Regions from separate parts of the Pseudomonas sp. microsymbiont 2 genome, predicted to be linked through region 3. Evidence: predicted binding sites of a transcription regulator. Region 3 holds the regulator's gene; each other region holds the start of a gene.

Region 1 (8,001 bases), 710 kb from region 3:
TCACTCACCGTCGGCAAGCGTTAGCATGTTCTATGCGACCAGCCTGTTCGCCCTTGGGCCGAGGCTTGGTGCTCGCACAAAGAAAACGCCCCCGGCCTTTCGACCGGGGGCGTTTTCATTCAGCCTGAACTAATGTCTCAGTTCTTGGCTTTCTTGGCAGCGCGGGTACGCTCGCCTTCGTCGAGGATCTTCTTGCGCAGACGGATCGACTTCGGCGTCACTTCGCACAGCTCGTCGTCCTGGATGAATTCCAGGGCCTGTTCGAGGGTGTGGCGAACCGGCGGAACCAGGGCGATGACTTCGTCCTTGCCCGAAGCACGCATGTTGTCGAGCTTCTTGCCTTTGGTCGGGTTCACGCCCAGGTCGTTGTCACGGCTGTTCAGACCGATGATCTGACCGTTGTAGATCTCCTGGCCGTGCTCAACGAACAGCTTGCCGCGAGCCTGCAGGGTTTCCAGCGAGTAGGTCAGGGCCTTGCCGGTCTCGACCGAAACCAGGACACCGTTCAGACGGCCGGACATCTGGCCCGACTTCATGGTGTCGTAGCGATCGAAGATCGAGGTCAGGATGCCTGCACCGTTGGTCAGGGTCAGGAACTGGTTACGGAAACCGATCAGACCACGGGCTGGAATGTTGTATTCCAGGCGAACACGGCCCTTGCCATCCGGAACCATGTTGGTCAGGTCGCCTTTACGCAGACCCATCTCTTCCATGACCTTGCCCTGGGATTCTTCAGGGATGTCGATGGTGACGTTCTCGAACGGCTCCTGCTTGACGCCGTCGACTTCGCGGATGATCACTTCTGGACGGCCTACGGCCATCTCGAAGCCTTCGCGACGCATGGTTTCGATCAGTACCGACAGGTGCAGCTCGCCACGGCCCGATACCTTGAACTTGTCAGGGGAATCGGTTTCCTGAACGCGCAGGGCAACGTTGTACAGCAGCTCTTTGTCCAGGCGGTCCTTGATGTTGCGGCTGGTGACGAACTTGCCTTCCTTGCCGCAGAACGGCGAGTCGTTGACCTGGAAGGTCATCGAAACGGTTGGCTCGTCGACGGTCAGCGGCTTCATCGCTTCTACCGCGTCCGGGGCGCACAGGGTGTCGGAAATGAACAGCTCGTCGAAGCCGCTGATGCAGACGATGTCGCCAGCCTGGGCTTCCTCGACGTCGACGCGGTGCAGGCCGTGGTGACCCATCAGCTTCAGAATACGGCCGTTACGCTTCTTGCCGTTGGTGTCGATGGCGACGACCGGGGTGTTCGGCTTGACGCGACCACGGGCGATGCGGCCAACACCGATAACGCCGAGGAAGCTGTTGTAGTCCAGTGCCGAGATCTGCATCTGGAACGAACCGTCACGGTCGACGTCCGGTGCCGGTACGTTGTCGACGATCGACTGGTACAGCGCGGTCATGTCTTCGCCCATGGCGGTGTGGTCCAGACCGGCGATGCCGTTCAGGGCCGAGGCGTAGACGACTTTGAAGTCCAGCTGTTCGTCGGTGGCGCCGAGGTTGTCGAACAGGTCGAAGATCTGGTCCAGAACCCAGTCAGGACGCGCGCCCGGACGGTCGACCTTGTTGATCACGACGATCGGCTTCAGGCCGGCTTCGAAGGCCTTCTTGGTCACGAAGCGGGTTTGCGGCATCGGGCCGTCCTGGGCGTCGACCAGCAGCAGCACCGAGTCGACCATCGACATTACACGCTCGACCTCGCCACCGAAGTCGGCGTGGCCGGGGGTGTCGACGATGTTGATGTGGTAGCCGTTCCAGTTGATGGCGGTGTTTTTCGCCAGAATGGTAATGCCGCGCTCTTTTTCCTGGTCGTTGGAGTCCATGACGCGCTCGTCGTTGAGCTCGTTACGCTCCAGGGTGCCGGACTGGCGCAGGAGTTTGTCGACCAGGGTGGTTTTACCATGGTCAACGTGGGCGATGATGGCGATGTTACGCAGATTTTCGATCACAACTGTATCTCGATCAGAGGATTCGGTTGCCGCCAGTGTAGGCGGCCAATGTGTACGGTTTGCGGCTCAGCGGGCCCGGTGGTCGGGAGGGCGATGGCGGATGCTGCCGCCATACAGCCCTGGCGTCTTATGTCGGACGATAAACACGCACATTGGCATGTCCCTCACTGAGCAGGTGGTGTGCGTGCAGACGGCTCATCACACCCTTGTCGCAATACAGCAGGTACTGGCGGTTGGCATCCAGGTGCTTGAACTTGCTGTTGATCGCGTAGAACGGCAGGGCCTGGACTTCGATGCCCTCGATCACCAGGGGTTCATCTTCCTGGGCGTCGGGGTGGCGGATATCGATGACGATCTGGCCCGGCAGGGCCTCGGCCACCTCTTCGATTTCGACATCCTTGCCCAGCTCGTCGATCACATGGTCGATGGAGATGAACTTGGCGCGCTCCAGGGCGCGCTCCAGCACCGCCATGTCGAACTGCTTCTCTTCGTGCTCCATGCGATGACGCTTGGCATGGGTGGTCGGGTTCACCGAGATCACGCCGCAGTACTCGGGCATGTGCTTGGCGAAGTCGGCGGTGCCGATTTCGGTGGCCTGGTCGATGATGTCCTGCTTGTGGCTGGCAAGCAGCGGGCGCAGCACCAGCTTGTCGGTGGCCGAATCGATGATCGACAGGTTCGGCAGGGTCTGGCTGGACACTTGCGAGATCGCCTCGCCGGTGACCAGCGCGTCGATCTGCAGGCGGTCGGCCATGTGTGCGGCACCGCGCAGCATCATGCGCTTGAGGGTCACGCCCATGTAGCTGTTGTCGACCTTGTTGAGAATTTCGCCGACCACTTCCTCGAACGGCACGCTGATGAACAGCACGCGCTGGCTGCTGCCGTACTTTTTCCACAGGTAGTGGGCGACTTCCATCACGCCCAGCTCGTGGGCACGGCCACCGAGGTTGAAGAAGCAGAAGTGCGTCATCAGGCCGCGGCGCATCATCTGGTAGGCGGCCACGGTGGAGTCGAAGCCACCGGACATCAGCACCAGGGTCTGCTCCAGGGCGCCCAGCGGGTAGCCGCCGATGCCGTTGTGCTGGTTGTGGATCACGTACAGGCGCTGGTCGCGGATCTCGATGCGCACCAGCACTTCGGGCTTCTTCAGCTCGATGCCGGCGGCGCCGCACTGCTGGCGCAACTGACTGCCGACGTAGCGGTCGACGTCCATCGAGGTGAAGTCGTGGTGGCCGCCGCGCTTGCAGCGCACGGCGAAGTGCTTGCCGGCCAGCAGGTGGCCGAAGTGGTGCTTGCACTTGGCGACGATGTCGTCGAAGTCGCCCAGCGGGTATTCCTCGACCTGCAGGAAGTGGGTGATACCCGGGGTGCAGGTGAGGCGCTCGATCATCTCGCGCTGGACCTTTTCGTCCTCGACGCGGGTGACCACCTCGAGATTGTCCCAGACACCATCGACCGCGAGCTCAGGATCGAGGTCCTTGAGCACGTTGCGGATGTTCTTGCCGAGCTGGCGGATGAAGCGCTTGCGCACCGGCCGGCTCTTGATGGTGATTTCCGGGAAGACTTTGACGATAAGTTTCATTGGTTTAACAGCGCGCGCAGGGCCTGCCAAAAATAGGGGGCGCGAATTATAGCGGAAATCGCTCAAGGTTTGAGCAACTTTTGATCAGAAGCTTTGCAATGAATGCGCCAGGGGCTTGTGCAGCGCCTGTACCGGCCCTTTCGCGGGCAAGCCCGCCTCCCAGGGATCGCACAATCATCGAAGCCAGTGGAGATCCTGTGGGAGCGGGCTTGCCCGCGAAAGGGCCCCCGAAAGAAGCACAACGCCTCAGTGGCGCACCAAAATAGTGCCATGCATTCAAAAAGCGCCTTTTAACGGTGCATTCTTTCCACCCCGCCACCTCGCAAATGCCTGCCAACGCCCCCTTTTATCCCGACCTCGCCATTTTCGGGCACTGGCATGCAATTTGCTCCCTTGTGAGGCAGGTAAGCTTGGCCGACTATCCGCGCCCGGCAACACCCTTTTTCCAGGGCAGCGGCCCACCGCGCCCTAGACCATCCGGAGGACAACATGTCGAAGTCGGTTCAACTCATCAAAGATCATGACGTCAAGTGGATTGATCTGCGTTTCACGGACACCAAGGGCAAGCAGCACCACGTCACCATGCCGGCTCGCGATGCGCTGGATGAGGACTTCTTCGAAGCCGGCAAGATGTTCGACGGCTCGTCGATCGAAGGCTGGAAAGGCATCGAAGCCTCCGACATGATCCTGCTGCCGGACGATTCCTCCGCCGTGCTGGACCCGTTCACCGAAGAGCCGACCCTGATCCTGGTCTGCGACGTGATCGAGCCGTCCACCATGCAAGGCTACGACCGCGACCCGCGCGCGATCGCCAAGCGCGCCGAAGAGTTCCTGAAGTCCACCGGCATCGGCGACACCGTGCTGGTGGGCCCGGAGCCAGAGTTCTTCATCTTCGACCAGGTCAAGTTCAAGTCGGACATCTCCGGCTCGATGTTCAAGATCTACTCCGAGCAAGGCTCGTGGATGACCGACCAGGACGTCGACGGCGGCAACAAGGGCCACCGTCCAGCCGTCAAGGGCGGCTACTTCCCGGTTCCGCCGTGCGACCACGACCACGAAATCCGTACTGCCATGTGCAACGCCATGGAAGAGATGGGCCTGGTCGTCGAAGTTCACCACCACGAAGTGGCCACCGCCGGCCAGAACGAGATCGGCGTGCGCTTCAACACCCTGGTGACCAAGGCTGACGAAGTCCAGACCCTGAAGTACTGCGTGCACAACGTGGCCGACGCCTACGGCAAGACCGCTACCTTCATGCCGAAGCCGCTGTACGGCGACAACGGCTCGGGCATGCACGTGCACATGTCGATCTCCAAGGACGGCAAGAACACCTTCTCCGGCGAAGGCTATGCCGGCCTGTCCGACACCGCCCTGTACTTCATCGGCGGCATCATCAAGCACGGCAAGGCCCTGAACGGCTTCACCAACCCGGCCACCAACTCCTACAAGCGTCTGGTGCCTGGCTTCGAAGCCCCGGTCATGCTGGCCTACTCGGCCCGCAACCGTTCCGCCTCGATCCGTATCCCGTACGTGTCCAGCCCGAAAGCCCGCCGTATCGAAGCGCGCTTCCCGGACCCGGCCGCCAACCCGTACCTGTGCTTCGCCGCCCTGCTGATGGCTGGCCTGGACGGTATCCAGAACAAGATCCACCCAGGCGATGCCGCCGACAAGAACCTGTACGACCTGCCGCCTGAAGAGGCGAAAGAGATTCCACAGGTTTGCGGCAGCCTGAAGGAAGCCCTGGAAGAGCTGGACAAGGGCCGTGCGTTCCTGACCAAGGGCGGCGTGTTCTCCGACGACTTCATCGATGCCTACATCGAGCTGAAGTCCGAAGAAGAGATCAAGGTCCGCACCTTCGTTCACCCGCTGGAATACGACCTGTACTACAGCGTGTGATGTAGGCGACGCCTTGGCGTCACCGGCATCGCTGTGAAACGGCCTCCCTCGGGAGGCCGTTTTCATTTTCACGCTCGCAGAATCGGACTAAACCTATGGCCGACTTCGCTCGTTTGCTGAGACTCAGGTCTCCATTCAATCCAGGAGATCGCCATGCGTACCGCCCTTGTCTGACTTGCAGCCTGGCCTTGTCCGGCTGTGCCTCCCCAACATCGCCCGATCCGGCACTCGAGCAGCTGCTCGACACCCTCGAGCAGCGCCTGGACCTTGCCGAAGCAGTCGCCCTGCACAAGTGGGACCAGCGCCAGCCGGTGCAGGCCAGCGCGCGCGAAGCCCAGGTGCTGGCCAGCGTGCGCCAGGCCGCTCCCGCCCATCACCTGGCACCCGCTAGGGCCGAAGCCTTCTTCGCCGACCAGATGGAGGCGAACAAACTGCTCCAGTATCACCTGCTGGATACCTGGCACCTCGCGCGGCAGGCGCCCAACCTTCCCCGGCGCGACCTGGGCAGCGACGTACGCCCCGAACTGGACCGCCTGCAAGGCCAACTGCTCGCCGCCCTCGCCCGCTTCGACCAGGCACCATCCACTGCGTGCAGTGAGCGCCTCGCCGATGCCCTGCAGCAGCGCACGGACGATCCTGGCCGCCATCTTGCCCTGGTCCGCGCCAGCGGCCAGCTGTGCAAAACGCCCTGATCGCCCTATGCTCCATATTGGTGCATGTTGAAGCAGCGCGCCCCATCATGCACCCCAATTTGGTTCACAAGAATCGATAAACCAGGGCTTTCTGGCCCGAATTCGCGCAAACCCAGGGCTTTATCGGCAAATTCCGCTTCTTTTCGGAGCCTTGGTTTGGTTCTTGCATTTTCACTGCATCCAGCACGTCATCCGTGCGCGCTCCCGGCCAGCCCCGGGAGCGCCAATGTGCCAAAAGAGGTCAACGACGCCTTATGACCATCAGCGATGCACAGCACCGTCTGCTCCTGGACAACCTGACCACCGCCACGCTGCTGCTCAATGGCGAGCTGCGCCTGGAGTACATGAACCCGGCCGCGGAGATGCTCCTGGCCGTCAGCGGCCAGCGCAGCCATGGGCAGTTCATCAGCGAGCTGTTCACCGAGTCGACCGAGGCGCTCAACTCGCTGCGCCAGGCGGTGGAACAGGCGCACCCGTTCACCAAGCGCGAAGCGCAGCTGACCTCGCTGACCGGCCAGACCATCACCGTCGACTACGCCGTGACGCCGATCCTGCACCAGGGCCAGACCCTGCTGCTGCTCGAGGTGCACCCCCGTGATCGGCTCCTGCGCATCACCAAGGAAGAGGCCCAGCTGAGCAAGCAGGAAACCACCAAGATGCTGGTGCGCGGCCTGGCCCACGAGATCAAGAACCCGCTGGGCGGGATTCGTGGCGCGGCGCAGCTGCTGGCCCGCGAACTGCCGGAAGACGGCCTGCGCGACTACACCAACGTGATCATCGAAGAGGCCGACCGCCTGCGCAACCTGGTCGACCGCATGCTCGGCTCGAACAAGTTGCCCTCGCTGGCCATGACCAACATCCACGAAGTGCTCGAGCGCGTGTGCAGTCTGGTCGAGGCCGAGAGTCAGGGCGGCATCACCCTGGTCCGCGACTACGACCCGAGTCTGCCGGACGTGCTGATCGACCGCGAACAGATGATCCAGGCCGTGCTCAACATCGTGCGCAACGCCATGCAGGCCATCGGTAGCCAGAACGAGCTGCGCCTGGGCCGTATCAGCCTGCGCAGCCGCGCCGTGCGTCAATTCACCATCGGCCATGTGCGCCACCGCCTGGTGGCGCGGGTCGAGATCGTCGACAACGGCCCCGGCATCCCCGTGGAACTGCAGGACACCCTCTTCTATCCCATGGTCAGCGGCCGCCCGGACGGCACCGGGCTGGGCCTGGCCATTACCCAGAACATCATCAGCCAGCACCAGGGCCTGATCGAGTGCGAAAGCCACCCCGGCCATACCGCCTTCTCGATCTACCTGCCCCTGGAACAAGGAGCCACCGCCCCATGAGCCGAAGTGAAACCGTCTGGATCGTCGATGATGATCGCTCCATCCGCTGGGTCCTGGAAAAAGCCCTGCAACAAGAAGGCATGACCACCCAGAGCTTCGACAGCGCCGACGGCGTGATGGGCCGCCTTGCCCGCCAGCAACCGGACGTGATCATCTCGGACATCCGCATGCCGGGCGCCAGCGGCCTCGACTTGCTGGCGCAGATCCGCGAACAGCACCCGCGCCTGCCGGTGATCATCATGACCGCCCACTCCGACCTGGACAGTGCCGTGGCCTCGTACCAGGGCGGCGCCTTCGAGTACCTGCCCAAGCCGTTCGACGTCGACGAGGCGGTATCGTTGGTCAAACGCGCCAACCAGCATGCCCAGGAGCAGCAGGCGCTGGACGTGCCCCAGGCCCTGGCCCGCACCCCCGAGATCATCGGCGAAGCCCCGGCGATGCAGGAGGTGTTCCGCGCCATCGGCCGCCTCAGTCACTCCAACATCACCGTGCTGATCAACGGCGAGTCCGGCACCGGCAAGGAGCTGGTGGCC
Region 2 (8,001 bases), 2.6 Mb from region 3:
GTGCGCGGGCTGTTGACCGCGTGACGGCCTCGAGGTGTCCGCCGCAGCGCTAACGGCAAACAGCCTGAAAGGGATTTTCCCATGTAGGCCAGAACGCCACATGAGCGACCCGGTAAGGCCTGAGTGACTCGTCAGGCCTGTTCCGGATAACGGTATTCGAAAACCCGTACCACTTCCGAGGCGTGCCACGACGCCGCCTCCATGCCATCGACAGGTCCGGAGAACCGCCCCAGGCGCTCGACGCACTCGAAAAAGCCGGTGCGCGGCAGACGGCTGGCACCTTGACTGATCACCAGCGAACTGCGCAATGGCTGTTCGGCACGGGCATCGAGCACCGCCAGGTACTCCAAGGCCGCAGTCAGGGTCTGCATGGCAGGGCTGGGAAGCTGAAGCCGCTCAAGCAAGGCGCGGTAGGTGAGCAGATGGCGCTGCCGGCGAGCCAGGTCGAGCTCGGTCAGCAAGCCCTCCCAATGCTGACGGCTGATCCTGACCTGGCTCATGACGGCTCGCTCCAGCCGGCCACGCCCAGGTGCCATGCCAGGCTGCGCAGGATCGCCGCATCCGGACGGCGCTCGCCCGACTCGATCATCGCCAGGTAGGCCGGGCTGATGCCGACACTGCGTGCCAGCTGTTCGGGGGCCAGCCCCTTGGCTTCACGCAACGACGCCAGCTGGCCCAGGGAGCACAGGCTGGCGTCCGGTTGACTGTCTTCGATGTTGGTGGCGGCGGCCGGTGCAGCGGCAGGTGCCTGGCCAGCGGCCGCCAGCAACGCCTGATACTGCTCCCAGGGAACGACTGCGTACTCGGGCTGACCGTCCCGGCTGATGACCTGAATACCCATTGCAACCCCCTCGACATTGGATCACGGCATGTAATCCGTAGGCATAACGCTTATGCCAATTATATTACCAACCGCGAGGGTGTGTGCGGGTACACCGTGAATCAGCTGCCGGGGCGTTCGAGGCGCAAGGCTTCGGGGCTGTCCGGCAAGCGCTCGACCACCTGCAGGCGCTCCGGCGCCTGGCTGGCGCGCCAGGCCTTGAAACGGGCCAGTTCGTCGGCGACGGTCTTGAGCACCCAGCCCAGTACCGCGATATCGTCGAGCAAGCCGACGCCCAGCAGCCAGTCAGGGATGGCATCCAGAGGGCTGACGAAGTACAGCAGCCCAGCCACGATGGTGACCAACGCTCTGGGGCTGACGGCGCGGTACTCGCCGCGCCACCAGGCCAGGCACAAGGCCTGCATCAGGCGCAGGTCATCACGCAACTGGCCCAGCTTCGGCCCCTTGCGGGCCACCGCGAACAGCAGCGCCGGCAGCCGGCCACGGCTGAGCAGGCGCTCGGCCAGAGGCAGGAAACGGGTAAAATTCCAGGGTGCGCTCATGAGACCTCCAGAGGAGCAGGAAGGTTATCCACAATAATTGTGGATAACCTTGTGAACAGGGCCGCCTTGGCACCGCCTGGTGCCCGCCAGGCAAGGGCGGGCGACGGATCGGGCGTTTTTTACACAACCGTTTCAAGCGCGCAAACGTTTTGCGACACAGGTCGGTCGCGTGTCGTCGGGACACTGCTTGCGACAGTGAACGAGCCGGACAGTTCGCGTCAAGCAATGCCCTGAAACGACAACGCCCCGTCGAAACGGGGCGTTGCTGGAGCGCGCCGGGTGTTACTTCGCCGGGGCTGGCTCGGCATCGGCCTTGGTCAGGTCCTTGATGCCCAGCAGTTCCAGGTCGAACACCAGTACCGAGTTGGCCGGGATCAGCGGGCTCGGGCTCTGGGCGCCATAGGCCAGTTCGGCAGGGATGTACAGCTTGTACTTCTCGCCGACGTGCATCAGTTGCAGACCTTCGACCCAACCCGGGATCACACCGCTTACCGGCAGGTCGATCGGGCTGCCGCGCTCGACGGAGCTGTCGAAGACCTTGCCGTCGGTCAGCTTGCCTTCGTAGTGGACGGTCACCACATCGGTCGGCTTGGGCTGAGGGCCATCGGCCTTCTTCACCACTTCGTACTGCAGGCCGGAGGCGGTGGTAATCACGCCAGGTTTCTTGCCGTTCTCCTCGAGGAACTTCTTGCCGGCGCTGGCCGCCTCTTCGCTGGCCTTGGCAAGACGCTCTTCGGCACGTTTCTGCAGCGCGGTGAAGGCTTCGACCAGCTCTTCATCCTTGATGCGCTGCTCTTTCTTGCCGACCGCGTCCTCGATGCCCTGGGCGACGGCCTTGGAGTCGAGATCGTCCATGCCTTCCTGGGCCAGGCTCTTGCCCATGTTCAGGCCGATACCGTAGGAGGCTTTCTGTGCTGGCGTTTTCAGCTCGACGCTGCTGGTCTGGGCGTCGCAACCTGCGAGGACCAGGCCAACCAGGGCAACCGCAGCCGCCAAACGATGTTGTTTCATGCTAGTTCCTTGTTCATGCGCCATGAGGGCAAATCAGGGTAAAGCCGCGAGCTTAGCAGGCGGTCGTTACCAATGGCTACCGGCATAAGAGCGGGTTGCGCGCCGGAAGTTCCTGGATGAAAGGTTGTTCATGCCCAGGCTCGCAGCCATTGGCCAGCATTGTCGCTCGCGCGCCAGACGCAGGCCCCTGCACGTCTAGGGATACTCACCGGCCCGATACGCCTGCGCCACCTCCCGCAGCACCTCGCACAGCCACTGCGCCGGCAGGCTCAGAGGCAGCGCCGCGTTACGACAGATCCCCACCGAACCACCCGGCTCACGCTCGCCCAGATCGAGTTCGGCCAGCTCTGCCCGCCCGAGGTCGATGAGCACCGCATCGCGCGGCGCCACCCAAACCGCGTCGCTGCCCAGCACATAGCGCCGGCTCAAGGCCAGCGACAAAGTTTCCAGTCGCTGCGCCGGCAGCGGGATCGCGCACTGCACGAACAGGCTGTCGGCATGCTTGCGAATGGTCGTCCCCAGGGGCGGCAGCACCAGCGGGTAGTCGCCCACGCGGACCGGGTCGAGCGGTTGGCGCGCCAGCAGCGGATGCCCAGGCCGCACGACCAGGGTCATCGATTCGCTGTACAGGTGCTCGAACGACAGGCCCTGGATCTGCGGGCTGTCGGTCATGCGCCCGACCACCAGCTCCAGCTCGCCCAGATGCAGTTGCCCGAGCAGCTGCGCGCTGACGCCGGTCGCCACGCTGATCACCAGCGCCTCGTGCCGTTGGTGCAGGCGGCACAGCACTTCGGGCATCAGCAGCCCTTCGACCGTGGACAGCACACCGATACGCACCTGCGAAGGCGCCCGCGACTCGCCCCGGACACTGCCCACGCCATCGCGCAGGGCCTGCACGCTGGGCCCTGCGTAGCGCATGAAGCGGGTGCCGGCCGGGGTCAAGGCGACGCCCTGCTGGCTGCGCTCGAACAGACGGGTTTCGAGCAGCGCCTCCAGTTCCTTGAGCGTCTTGGAGATCGCCGGCTGGCTGATCGCGAGCACATCGGCGGCCCTGGCCAGGCTGCCCTGCCGGGCAATCTCCAGGAAGCACAGCAGGTGGCGAAACTTGATGCGGGTATCGAGGTTCATGCCCGGCAGTGTATCCGCGCGCAGCCAAGCTGCAACAGAGCGGCCGCTACGGGCTGGTCGCCAGTTGCACCGCGCCGTCCGCCAGGCGCACGGGCCATACTCGCAAATGCTGTGACGGATCCTCGAGACAGACGCCGCTTTGCAGGCAGAAGTGCTGCTTGTACAGCGGCGCGGCCACCACCAGCGCCCCCTGCACATCGCCCACCAGCCCACGGCCGATGATGTTGGCGCCGGAACGCGGATCACGGTTGCCGACGGCATACAGCTCGCGCCCCTGCCCCGGCAGGTAGAACAACGCCACCTGCTCGCCGTCGTGCCACACCACCACCCCGGAGTCGGCAACCAGATCGCCGGCCTGGCACACCTTCCGCCAGCTGGGTTCATGAGCAACAGCCCTATTGTTGGACGGGTTCATCACACAACCTCCTCGTGAGTGGGGATCAGGTGCAGCGGCGCGGCCGGCCGACGCTGGCCACGCTCGCGGACGAAGTGCACATCCGGGTCGGTCCGCTGATCGTTGACGAAGGTGCGGAAGCGCTTGAGCTTTTCCGGGTCCTTGAGCGCATTGGCCCATTCGCACTCATAGCGCTCGACCACGTGCTGCATCTGCGCTTCCAGTTCGCTGGCCAGCCCCAGGCTGTCGTCGACGATCACCTGCCTGAGGTAGTCCAGCCCGCCCTCCAGGTTCTCGCGCCATACCGAGGTGCGCTGCAACTTGTCGGCGGTGCGGATGTAGAACATCAGTACCCGGTCGATCAGGCGCACCAGGGTCTCGTCGTCCAGATCGGTGGCGAACAGCTCGGCGTGGCGCGGGCGCATGCCGCCATTGCCGCATACGTACAGGTTCCAGCCCTTGTCGGTGGCGATCACGCCGATGTCCTTGCTCTGCGCCTCGGCGCATTCGCGGGTGCAGCCGGACACCGCGAACTTGAGCTTGTGCGGCGCGCGCAGGCCCTTGTAGCGGTCCTCCAGGCGCAAGGCCATGGCCACGCTGTCCTGCACGCCGTAGCGGCACCAGGTACTGCCCACGCAGGACTTCACCGTGCGCGTGGACTTGCCGTAGGCATGCCCGGTCTCGAAGCCGGCGTCGATCAGCTCGCCCCAGATCAACGGCAACTCATGCAGTTGGGCGCCGAACAGATCGATGCGCTGGCCGCCGGTGATCTTGGTGTAGAGGTCGTATTTCTTCGCCACCTGGCCGATCACGATCAGCTTGTCCGGCGTGATTTCTCCACCCGGGATGCGCGGCACCACCGAGTAGGTACCGTTCTTCTGCATGTTGGCCATGAAGGTGTCATTGGTGTCCTGCAGCGGCACCAGGGCCGGGTCCATGATCGGCTGGTTCCAGCATGAGGCGAGGATCGAGCCTATCGTCGGCTTGCAGATATCACAGCCCACGTGCCCCTTGCCGTGACGTTCGAGCAGTTCGCCGAAAGAGCGGATGCCTTCGACCCGCACCAGCCCGTACAGCTCCTGGCGGGTGTAGGCGAAGTGTTCGCACAGGCTCTTGTCGACGGTCACGCCACGGGCGCCGAGTTCGTGCTCGACGACCTGCTTGAGCAGCGCCGCGCAACCGCCACAGCCGCTGGCGGCCTTGGTGCAGGCTTTCACCGCCGCCAGGTCGCCACAGCCGCCGTCGATGGCCGCGCACACCGCGCCCTTGCTGATGTTGTGGCATGAGCAGATGGTCGCGCCGGCGGGCAGAGCGTCGGCGCCCAGGGCCGGCACGCCGCTACCTTGTGGCAGGATCAGCGCGGCCGGGTCGTCCGGCAGCTTGATGCCGTTCTGCGCGTACTGCAGCAAGGTGTCGTAGTAGCTGTTGTCGCCCACCAGCACGGCGCCGAGCACCCGCTTGCCGCTGGCGTCCACCACCAGTCGACGATAGGCCGCGTTGGCCTCGTCGATGAAGCGGTAGCTGCGTGCCCCTGGAGTGGCGCCGTGGGCATCGCCGATGGAGCCGACATCCACGCCCAGCAGCTTGAGCTTGGTCGACATGTCCGCGCCGGTGAATGCGCCCGCCGACTCGCCCGCCAACAGCGCCGCGAGGTTGCGCGCCATGGCGTAGCCCGGGGCGACCAGGCCGAACACGCTGCCGTTCCACGAGGCGCACTCGCCGATGGCGAAGATATGCGGGTCGCTGGTTCTGCAATGATCATCGATCACCACGCCACCCCGGGCGGCGATCTCCAGGCCGCAGGCGCGCCCCAGGGCGTCCTGGGGCCGGATGCCGGCGGAGAACACGATCAGGTCGGTCTCCAGGTGCTCGCCGCCGTCGAAGTTCATGCGATAGCGGTACTGCTCGCCCGCGCTGATCGACTGAGTGGCGCGGGACAGGTGCACGCCCACGCCCAGCGCCTCGATCCGCGCCTTGAGCGCGGCGCCGCCCTCGCCGTCCAGTTGCACTGGCATCAGCCGTGGCGCGAACTCCACCACATGCGCCTCCAGCCCCAGGGACTTGAGCGCGTTGGCCGCCTCCAGGCCCAGCAGGCCGCCACCCACCACGACACCCCGGCGCGCGCCGCTGGCGGCGGCGCGGATCGCATCGAGGTCGTCGAGCGTGCGATAGACCAGGCGGGCATTGCCGCTGGAGCCTTCGATGGGCGGCACGAACGGGTAGGAACCGCAGGCCAGGACCAACTGATCGTAGCCGTAGCGGCCTTCGGCGGTGACCACCTCGCGGCGTTCCCGGTCGATGTCCAGCACCGCCTCGCCCAGGTGCAGATGCACGCCACCCTGGTCGTAGTAGTCAGGCCCGCACAGGGCCAGGGTCTCGGCACAGCTGCCGGTGAAGTACTCCGACAGGTGGACCCGGTCGTAGGCACGCTGGCGCTCTTCGCCGAACACATGCAGCTCGAAGCGCGCCAGGGCGCCGCGCTCGATCAGTTGGGCGGCGCAGTGGTGGCCGACCATGCCATTGCCGACGATGACCAGTCGTGCGCGTTGTGCCTCGTTCGCTGTTGCCTGCATAGCCGATCCTCATCGCTCACGGAAAACGAAAAAGGCGCCTGGAGCGTGTGCTCCAGGCGCCTTTGCCTGTACTCATCGGGGTGCGGCCCCTGATCGATCGCCGTTGATCGGTGGGGCTGTTGTGTTGCAGTCGAAGCAGGGAGCGTGCCAAAAGCATCTTGTGGCGCTGCCTGTACCGGCCTCTTCGCGGGCAAGCCCGCTCCCACAGGGGCCTCACAAGCCTTGTGGGAGCGGGCTTGCCCGCGAAGAGGCCAGCACAAGCGCAACACCCCCTATCTGAAACGCACAATCAAGGTGCGCCCCTCACCAACCCAGGGCACTCAGTACACGTCACGCCGATAGCGCTTGTCCCGCCCCAGCGCCTCGACATAGGCAGCCGCCGCCTCGTCGCTCATGCCACCCTGCTCGGCCACCAGCCGACGCAACGCCGCGTCCACGTCCCTGGCCATGCGCTGGGCATCGCCGCAGACATACACGTACGCTCCCGCTTCCAGCCAGCGCCACAGTTCGGCGCCCTGCTCCCGCATGCGCTGTTGCACGTAGACCTTGTCGGCCTGGTCACGGGAGAACGCCGTGCTCAGGCGCAGATGCCCGCTGGCCTCCCAGGCCTGCAGCTGCTCGCGGTAATAGAAGTCGCACGCCGCCTGCTGTTCGCCGAAGAACAGCCAGTTGCCGCCGACGGCCCGACGCTGCTCGCGCTCCTCGAGAAAGGCCCGGAACGGCGCGATTCCAGTACCAGGACCGATCATGATGATCGGCGTGCGATCATCCTCGGGCAGGCGAAAATGCTTCGACGGTTGCGGCAGGATCGCCACCTCCAGGTCATCCGCGCGATCGGCGAGAAAGCTCGAACAGACGCCCTTGCGTTCGCCATGACGCACCGTGGCAACGGTCAGGTGCACCTGACCGGGATGCGCCCTGGGGCTGGAGCTGATCGAATACAGGCGTGGCTGCAAGGGTTTGAGCAGCGCCAGCCAGCGCTCCAGCGGCAAGCGCTGGGGAAACTCGCGCAGCACGTCCGCCAGCTGGCGCCCCGATGTCCAGGCCTTGAGCTCGCCCTGGCGCTCGGGCACCAGCAGTTCACCCAAGGCGCCCGCCTGCTGGCTGAACGCTTCGAGTTGTCGCACGGTGACCCGGGCGATCTCCAGATGGCGTTCCAGTGCCTGCGACAGCGGCATGGGCGCGTGCCCGTCGAGCTGAACCTGGGTCTGGCCGTCGAGCTGCATCAGCGCCAGCAGTTCGTCGACCAGCGCCGGGCAATTGCGCGGCCAGACCCGCAGCGCATCGCCGGGCTGGTAGTCCAGACCGCTGCCGGCAAGGTCGAACACCAGTTGCCGGGTCTCCTTCGTCGAGCCGGGGTTGTTGAGCAGGCGATTTTCCAGCAAGCGCGCAGGCCAGGGACGCTGTGCGGCAACGGGAACATCGAGGGCGCCAGCGTCAGACGCCTTGCTGCCCAGCGCCGGCAGCAAGGCGTCGAGCCACGCGGCGAACGGCGCGTCGAAATCAGGCTCG
Region 3 (8,001 bases):
ACGGGCATGCCGCGTTTGAAGCCAAACGATTCGACCAGGAACGCCGTGCCCGGTTCGGGCTGGTTGAGCAGGCGCAGCTTGATCGAGTCGCGCAGCTGGTAGAGGTTCAGGTTGGTGGTGTCGATCTTCAGGTCGGCCAGATCGGCGATCGGCCCCAGCAGCTCGCTCTCGACCCGGATCGCTTCGGCCAGCGAGCGGCTGTCGTTGGTCAGTGGGTGACGCCGCCGGGTTTCCGAAAAGCGCTTGAGCAGGGTTTCTTCGTCAGCGTCCAGATACAGCACGTCGCACTGGATGTGCCGGGCGCGCGCCTCTTCGAGCAATTCGGGGAAGCGTGACAGGTGGCTGGGCAGGTTGCGTGCATCGATGGAGACCGCGACCTTCGGTTGCAGCAGCTCGGTGTTGACCAGGGCATTTTCCGCCAGCTGTGGCAACAAGCCGGCAGGCAGGTTGTCGATGCAGTAGTAGCCGTTGTCTTCCAGCACGTCGAGGGCGGTGCTCTTACCGGAGCCGGAGCGGCCGCTGACGATGATCAGGCGCATGTTCAGTGCTCGTTCTGTGCGTCCAGGACGACCTGGTACAGGGTCTCGCTGCTGTCGGCGGCACGCAGGCGATCACGGACCTCCTTGCGATCGAGCATGCTGGCGATCTGGCGCAGCAGTTCAAGGTGGGCATCGGTGGCGGCTTCCGGGACCAGCAGGACGAACAGCAGGTCGACCGGGGCGCCATCGATGGCATCGTAATCGATGGGGGCATCCAGGTGCAGCAGGGCGCTCACTGGCGCGGTGCAGCCCACAAGCCGGCAGTGGGGGATGGCGATGCCATTGCCAAAGCCGGTGGAGCCCAGCTTTTCCCGAGCGATGAGCGTGTCGAAGACGTCTTGCATCTCCAGCTCTGGTACTTGCTCGGCAATCAGGGTGGCGACCTTTTCCAGGGCGCGCTTCTTACTGCCACCCGGCACGTTCACGAGGGAACGGCCGGGGGTCAGGATGGTTTCAAGTCGGATCATGGATGAGGGGATCAGCGGGCGGCTGCACCTTGCAGCAGGCTTTGCTGTTTTTCCTTGTGTTTTTTCAGTTGGCGGTCGAGCTTGTCGGCCAGGGCGTCGATCGCGGCATACATGTCTTGGTGTTCGGCGTTGGCGACGACCTCGCCACCGGGAATCTGGAGTGTGGCTTCAACCTTCTGCTGCAGCTTCTCGACCTTCATGATCACCGTCGCATTGGTGATCTTGTCGAAGTGACCCTCCACGCGGGCGAGTTTTTCGAGCACGTAATCGCGCAGAGGTTGAGTGACTTCTACATGCTGTCCACTGATGTTGACTTGCATACAGCTTCTCCTTTTGTTGCCCGTGCATAAAGGGCAGGTGTTGCACCTGCCGCTGAAACGCTGTGGCACATCCGGGGGCTACATCAGTCGCTTGCGCTCGCTCGAGGGGGCGATGCCCAACGATTCGCGGTACTTGGCGACGGTGCGACGGGCTACCTGGATGCCTTGTGCCTCCAGTAAACCAGCGATCTTGCTGTCACTCAATGGCTTTTTCTGATTTTCCGCGGCCACCAGTTTCTTGATGATCGCGCGGATCGCCGTGGACGAGCATTCGCCCCCTTCGGCGGTGCTCACGTGGCTCGAGAAAAAGTATTTCAGTTCGTAGATTCCGCGAGGCGTGTGCATGTATTTCTGCGTGGTCACCCGGGAAATGGTCGATTCGTGCATGCCCACCGCCTCGGCGATATCGTGCAGGACCAGCGGCTTCATGGCCTCGTCGCCATGGTCGAGGAAGCCACGTTGATGCTCGACGATCTGCGTCGCCACCTTCATCAGGGTCTCGTTGCGGCTTTGCAGGCTCTTGATGAACCAGCGCGCCTCCTGCAACTGGTTGCGCATGAAGGTGTTGTCGGCGCTGGTGTCGGCGCGGCGTACGAAGCCGGCGTACTGCGGGTTGACGCGCAGGCGCGGAACGGCTTCCTGGTTGAGCTCGACCAGCCAGCGATCGCTGTCCTTGCGCACGATCACGTCAGGGACCACGTACTCAGGCTCGCTGGACTCGATCTGCGAGCCGGGACGCGGGTTGAGGGTCTGCACCAGCTCGATGATCTGGCGCAGCTCGTCCTCCTTGAGCTTCATGCGCCGCATCAGCTGGCTGTAGTCGCGGCTGCCGAGCAGGTCGATGAAGTCAGTGACCAGGCGCTGGGCCTCGCTCATCCAAGGCGTCGAGGCGGGCAGCTGGCGTAGCTGCAACAGCAGGCACTCGCCCAGGGAGCGGGCGCCGATGCCGGCCGGTTCGAACTGTTGGATGCGATGCAGCACGGCTTCGATTTCGTCCAGCTCGATGTCGAGCTCGGGGTCGAAGCCGGCGCAGATTTCCTCGAGCGTGTCCTCCAGGTAGCCCTGGCCGTTGATGCTGTCGATCAGGGTGACCGCGATCAGGCGGTCGGTATCGGACATCGGAGCGAGGTTGAGCTGCCACAGCAGATGGCTCTGCAGGCTTTCGCCGGCGGAGGTGCGGGTAGTGAAGTCCCACTCGTCATCGTCGTTGCTGGGCAGGCTGCTGGCGCTGGTCTGATAAATGTCTTCCCAGGCGGTATCGACTGGCAGCTCGTTGGGAATGCGTTCTGCCCACTCACCGTCTTCCAGGTTCTCGCTGGTGCTGGTGGTGGTTTCCTGGAAACTGTTGTCCTGGACTTCGGCTGCCGGCTTGCTTTCGGCGTTGTCCGCCATCGGGTCGCTGTTGTCGAAGTCGTCGCCGTCTTCCTGACGTTCGAGCATCGGATTGGATTCCAGCGCTTCCTGGATTTCCTGCTGGAGGTCCAGGGTGGAGAGCTGGAGTAGACGGATGGCCTGTTGCAACTGAGGGGTCATCGTCAGTTGCTGGCCCATTTTTAGGACGAGCGATGGTTTCATGGCAGGGGCTTAATACCTTGTTCGCCGGCGCGCATGCGCCATCCACTACACGTAGGGCGCTTGGGCGCCGAATCTAAGCAAGTTATATGCCTGAAATTGCAGCGTTTGCCTAGAGCACTGTGACAACTTAAGCCCCGATTGGGCGCATTCGCCAGTGCTCCGGGCAGGCTGGGTCAGAGCCGGAACTCGTGCCCCAGGTACACTTCCTTGACCAGCTGGTTGGCCAGGATGGTCTCGGCGTCACCTTCGGCGATCAGCTGGCCATCGTTGACGATGTAGGCGGTTTCGCAGATATCCAGGGTCTCGCGAACGTTGTGGTCGGTGATCAGCACGCCGATACCCTTGTTCTTGAGGTGGTGGATGATCTGCTTGATGTCGCCGACGGAGATCGGGTCGACACCGGCGAACGGTTCGTCCAGCAGGATGAACTTGGGCGCGGTGGCCAGGGCGCGGGCGATCTCGACACGGCGACGCTCACCGCCGGAGAGGCTCATGCCCAGGTTGTCGCGGATGTGGCTGATGTGGAACTCCTGCAGCAGGCTTTCCAGCTCCTTGCGCCGGCCTTCGCGATCGAGGTCCTTGCGGGTCTCGAGGATGGCCATGATGTTGTCGGCCACCGACAGCTTGCGGAAGATCGAGGCTTCCTGCGGCAGGTAGCCGATGCCAGCCTGGGCGCGGCCATGCATGGGCTGGTGGCTGACGTCGAGGTTGTCGATCAGCACGCGCCCCTGGTCGGCCTGGACCAGGCCGACGATCATGTAGAAACAGGTGGTCTTGCCGGCGCCGTTGGGGCCGAGCAGGCCGACGATCTGGCCGCTGTCGATGGACAGGCTGACGTCGCGCACGACTTGCCGGCCCTTGTAGCTCTTGGCCAGGTGCTGGGCTTTGAGGGTTGCCATTTACTCGGCCTTTTTCTTCGGTTGAATGACCATGTCGATGCGCTGACGTGGTGCAGTCACGTTGCCACCACGCCCGGCGGTAGCCACCTGGGACTTGGTGTTGTAGACGATCTTCTCGCCTTCGGTAGTGTTGCCTTCGTTCTCGACCTTGGCGCGGTCGGTGAGAATCACCGTGTCTTTCTGCGCTTGGTACTGAATGGTCACGGCCCAGCCTTTCATCTTGTCGGGCTTGGCGGCGCTCTGCTGCTGTTCGAAATAGGCCAGGTTGCCCACCGAGGTGACCACGTCGATATCGCCGGAGGCGGCGCGGGTCATGGTCACGGTGTTGCCTTTGATCATCATCGAACCTTGGGTGATGATCACATCGCCGGTGTAGGTGGCTACACCTTGCTTGTCGTCCAGGTGGGCGTTGTCCGCCTGGATGCGGATCGGCTGGTCACGGTCGTTCGGCAGGGCCAAGGCGCTCGCGCTTCCCAGTGCTGCGCCCAGGCTGAGCAAAAGGGGGAGGGTTTTAACGAGCCTCATACTGTCCTCTTACGTTAGAGAGCAGGTCCATCCTGCCTTCTTTCAAATACGCTTTCATTCCTTTGCCCGTAGTCGTGCCACCGGCGCCGTCGATTCTAACGGCTTGCTCGGTCTGCGCATATTGCTTCTGCGGGAACACGGTCATGCGCGAGCTGGTAATGATGGTCTCGCGCTGTTTTTCGTCGGTACGCGCCACGCGCACTTCGTCGATCAGTTCGACCTCGGTGCCGTCCGGGTTGACCTCGGCGCGCTTGCTCTGCACGTGCCACGGATACTCCGTGCCACGGTACATGTGCAGGTCGGGCGTGGTCACCAGGGTGACTTCGCTGGCCTTGAGGTGCTCGACCTTGTCGGCGGTCATCTCGTACTGCAGCTTGCCGTCGGGCAGGAACTGCAGGGTGTGGGCGTTGACGGCGTAGTAGTCGATGGCGCTGTCGTTGGTCTGGACGGTCGGCTTGTCGAGGAAGCTCTCGGGGCTGATGTTCCAGTAGCCCACCGCCGCCAGCACTGCGGCGATCACGCCAAACAGCGCAAAATTTCGAACCTTCTTGCTGAACATGGGTGGCCTTACAGGTAGTTGGCGTTGGCAGCGTCCAGGGTGCCCTGGGCCTGCATGATCAGTTCGCAGAACTCGCGGGCGGCGCCTTCGCCGCCGCGAGCCTGGGTGACGCCGTGGGCGTGCTGGCGCACGAACGGCGCGGCGTTGTGCACCGCCATGCCCAGGCCTACGCGGCGAATCACCGGCAGGTCGGGCAGGTCGTCGCCCAGGTAGGCGACCTGTTCATAGCTTAGGCCGAGTTCGGCGAGCAGGCCGTCCAGTACCACCAGTTTGTCCTCGCGGCCCTGGAACAGGTGCGGGATGCCCAGGTTCCTGGCCCGGCGCTCGACCACCGGGGTCTTGCGTCCGCTGATGATCGCGGTGGTCACGCCCGAGGCCATGAGCATCTTGATGCCGTGGCCGTCGAGGGTGTTGAAGGTCTTGAACTCGCTGCCGTCCTCGAGGAAGTACAGGCGGCCGTCGGTGAGCACGCCATCGACGTCGAACACGGCCAGCTTGATGGCCTTGGCGCGTTGCATCAGGTCCTGGTTCATTTACATCACTCCGGCGCGCAGCAGGTCGTGCATGTTCAGGGCGCCGGTCGGGCGGTCGTCCTGGTCGACGACCACCAGTGCGCTGATCTTGTGGTCTTCCATGATTTTCAGAGCCTCGGCGGCGAGCATCTCGGCGCGGGCGGTCTTGCCGTGCACGGTCATGACCTCGTCGATGAGGGTCTTGTGCACATCGATGTTGCGATCCAGGCTGCGGCGCAGATCGCCGTCGGTGAAGACGCCGGCGAGCTTGCCGTCGCTGCCGAGGACGACGGTCATGCCCAGGCCTTTGCGAGACATTTCAAGCAGTGCGTCCTTGAGCAGGGTGCCGCTTTTGACCTGGGGCAGTTCTTCGCCGGCATGCATGACGTTCTCGACTTTCAGCAGCAGGCGGCGGCCGAGTGCGCCACCGGGGTGCGAAAAGGCGAAGTCCTCGGCGGTGAAGCCCCGGGCTTCGAGCAGGGCGATGGCCAGGGCGTCGCCCAGGACCAGGGCCGCGGTAGTGGAGGAGGTCGGCGCCAGGTTGAGTGGGCAGGCTTCCTGGGCGACGCTGGCGTCGAGGTTGACCTCGGCGGCCTGGGCCAGGGCCGAATCCGGGTTGCCGGTCAGGCTGATCATCTGGATGCCCAGGCGCTTGATCAACGGCAACAGGGTGACGATTTCGGCGGTGCTGCCGGAGTTGGACAGGGCAAGAATGACATCGTCACGGGTGATCATGCCCATGTCGCCATGGCTGGCCTCGGCTGGATGCACGAAGAACGCCGGGGTGCCGGTGCTGGCCAGGGTGGCGGCGATCTTGTTGCCGATGTGGCCGGACTTGCCCATGCCAACCACCACGACCCGTCCCTTGCTGGCCAGGATCAGCTCGCAGGCCTTGACGAAATCGCCGTCGATACGGGCCAGCAGGGCCTCCACGGCCTCGAGTTCGAGGCGCAGGGTGCGCTGGGCGGATTGGATCAGCTCGCTGGATTGGCTCATGTCGAAAACGCAATGCCTGATGAAAAGGCGGCGATTATAGCCGCAATGTGTGAAAGGCTCATCCTTCGAATGTCACAGGGTGATCGCGTCAGCCTGTCTGGGGCCTGAACGAGTCGGGCGACGGCCTTGGGGCGGGCCTACCAGCGGTGCTATAGTTCGCCGCTATTCGGCCCGCCAGGGACCTGTGTGCCTTCAAGATGAAGGCAGGCGTCCATGATGACGAGGCTGCACTAGCAAGGAGTCTAGATGAGTGTGGATAGCGCCTACGCGGTCGAGTTGAAGGGAGTCACCTTCAAGCGCGGTTCGCGCAGCATTTTCAGCAACGTGGACATTCGCATTCCCCGCGGCAAGGTCACCGGTATCATGGGGCCTTCGGGGTGCGGCAAGACCACACTGCTGCGCCTGATGGGCGCGCAGTTGCGCCCGGCCGCCGGCGAAGTCTGGGTCAATGGCCAGAACCTGCCCGCGCTGTCGCGCAGCGACCTGTTCGATGCGCGCAAGCAGATGGGCGTGCTGTTCCAGAGCGGCGCACTGTTTACCGACCTCGATGTCTTCGAGAATGTCGCCTTCCCGCTGCGGGTGCATACCCAACTGCCGGACGAGATGATCCGTGACATCGTCCTGATGAAGCTGCAGGCCGTGGGGCTGCGCGGCGCCATCGACCTGATGCCCGACGAGCTGTCCGGCGGCATGAAGCGGCGCGTGGCTCTGGCCCGAGCGATTGCCCTCGACCCGCAGATTCTCATGTACGACGAGCCGTTCGTCGGCCAGGACCCGATCGCCATGGGCGTGCTCGTGCGCCTGATCCGGCTGCTCAACGATGCCCTGGGCATTACCAGCATCGTGGTCTCCCACGACCTGGCCGAAACCGCCAGCATCGCCGACTACATCTACGTGGTGGGCGATGGCCAGGTGCTGGGGCAGGGCACGCCGGACGAACTGATGGGCTCGGACAATCCGCGTATTCGCCAGTTCATGAAGGGCGATCCGGATGGCCCGGTACCTTTCCACTTCCCTGCGCCTGACTACCGCGCCGATCTGCTGGGGACGCGTTGATGCGCAGAAAATCCTTACTTGAACGTATCCGCCTGTTCGGCCGTTCGGCCATCGATGTGCTGGCTGTGCTGGGGCGCTCGTGCCTGTTCCTCGGTCATTCGCTGGGCGGGCGCAGCGGCATCGGTGGCGGCTTCCAGCTGCTGGTCAGGCAACTGTATTCGGTGGGCGTGCTGTCGCTGGCGATCATCGTCGTGTCCGGCATGTTCATTGGCATGGTGCTGGCCCTGCAGGGCTACAGCATCCTCACCAAGTACGGTTCGGAGCAGGCGGTGGGACAGATGGTCGCCCTGACCTTGCTGCGCGAGCTCGGGCCGGTGGTCACCGCGTTGCTGTTCGCCGGCCGCGCGGGATCGGCGCTGACCGCCGAGATCGGCAACATGAAGTCGACCGAGCAACTGTCCAGTCTCGAGATGATCGGCGTCGACCCGCTCAAGTACATCGTCGCCCCACGCCTGTGGGCCGGCTTCATCTCGCTGCCGCTGCTGGCGCTGATCTTCAGCGTGGTCGGCATCTGGGGTGGGTCGTGGGTCGCCGTTGACTGGCTGGGCGTCTA

What was found. The regulator sigma-54, encoded in region 3, starts transcription at its own class of promoters, with help from an activator protein. The targets are predictions, from matches to a motif close to ANTGGCATNNANNTTGCTNT.
Region 1: glnA (glutamate--ammonia ligase) is a predicted target of sigma-54. The motif match lies at 3,913-3,932, and genes of this name have one in related genera.
Region 2: nirB (nitrite reductase large subunit NirB) is a predicted target of sigma-54. The motif match lies at 6,622-6,641, and genes of this name have one in related genera.

What each region holds. Positions count from the first base shown of each region.
Region 1 covers NZ_CM139112.1:5,422,328-5,430,328, forward strand. The annotation lists gene typA (translational GTPase TypA) at 138-1,958, opposite strand; gene thiI (tRNA uracil 4-sulfurtransferase ThiI) at 2,086-3,540, opposite strand; gene glnA (glutamate--ammonia ligase) at 4,030-5,436, shown strand; gene ACYUME_RS24375 (chorismate mutase) at 5,625-6,128, shown strand; gene glnL (nitrogen regulation protein NR(II)) at 6,383-7,468, shown strand; gene ntrC (nitrogen regulation protein NR(I)) at 7,465-8,001, shown strand, end outside.
Region 2 covers NZ_CM139112.1:1,493,324-1,501,324, reverse strand. The annotation lists gene ACYUME_RS06820 (hypothetical protein) at 132-500, opposite strand; gene ACYUME_RS06815 (helix-turn-helix domain-containing protein) at 497-841, opposite strand; gene ACYUME_RS06810 (YkvA family protein) at 943-1,383, opposite strand; gene ACYUME_RS06805 (FKBP-type peptidyl-prolyl cis-trans isomerase) at 1,666-2,394, opposite strand; gene pcaQ (pca operon transcription factor PcaQ) at 2,590-3,522, opposite strand; gene nirD (nitrite reductase small subunit NirD) at 3,569-3,937, opposite strand; gene nirB (nitrite reductase large subunit NirB) at 3,937-6,489, opposite strand; gene ACYUME_RS06785 (molybdopterin-dependent oxidoreductase) at 6,810-8,001, opposite strand, start outside.
Region 3 covers NZ_CM139112.1:4,716,218-4,724,218, reverse strand. The annotation lists gene rapZ (RNase adapter RapZ) at 1-539, opposite strand, end outside; gene ptsN (PTS IIA-like nitrogen regulatory protein PtsN) at 542-1,006, opposite strand; gene hpf (ribosome hibernation-promoting factor, HPF/YfiA family) at 1,018-1,326, opposite strand; gene ACYUME_RS21320 (RNA polymerase factor sigma-54) at 1,405-2,901, opposite strand; gene lptB (LPS export ABC transporter ATP-binding protein) at 3,075-3,800, opposite strand; gene lptA (lipopolysaccharide transport periplasmic protein LptA) at 3,801-4,325, opposite strand; gene lptC (LPS export ABC transporter periplasmic protein LptC) at 4,312-4,884, opposite strand; gene ACYUME_RS21300 (KdsC family phosphatase) at 4,893-5,417, opposite strand; gene ACYUME_RS21295 (KpsF/GutQ family sugar-phosphate isomerase) at 5,418-6,392, opposite strand; gene ACYUME_RS21290 (ATP-binding cassette domain-containing protein) at 6,639-7,448, shown strand; gene mlaE (lipid asymmetry maintenance ABC transporter permease subunit MlaE) at 7,448-8,001, shown strand, end outside.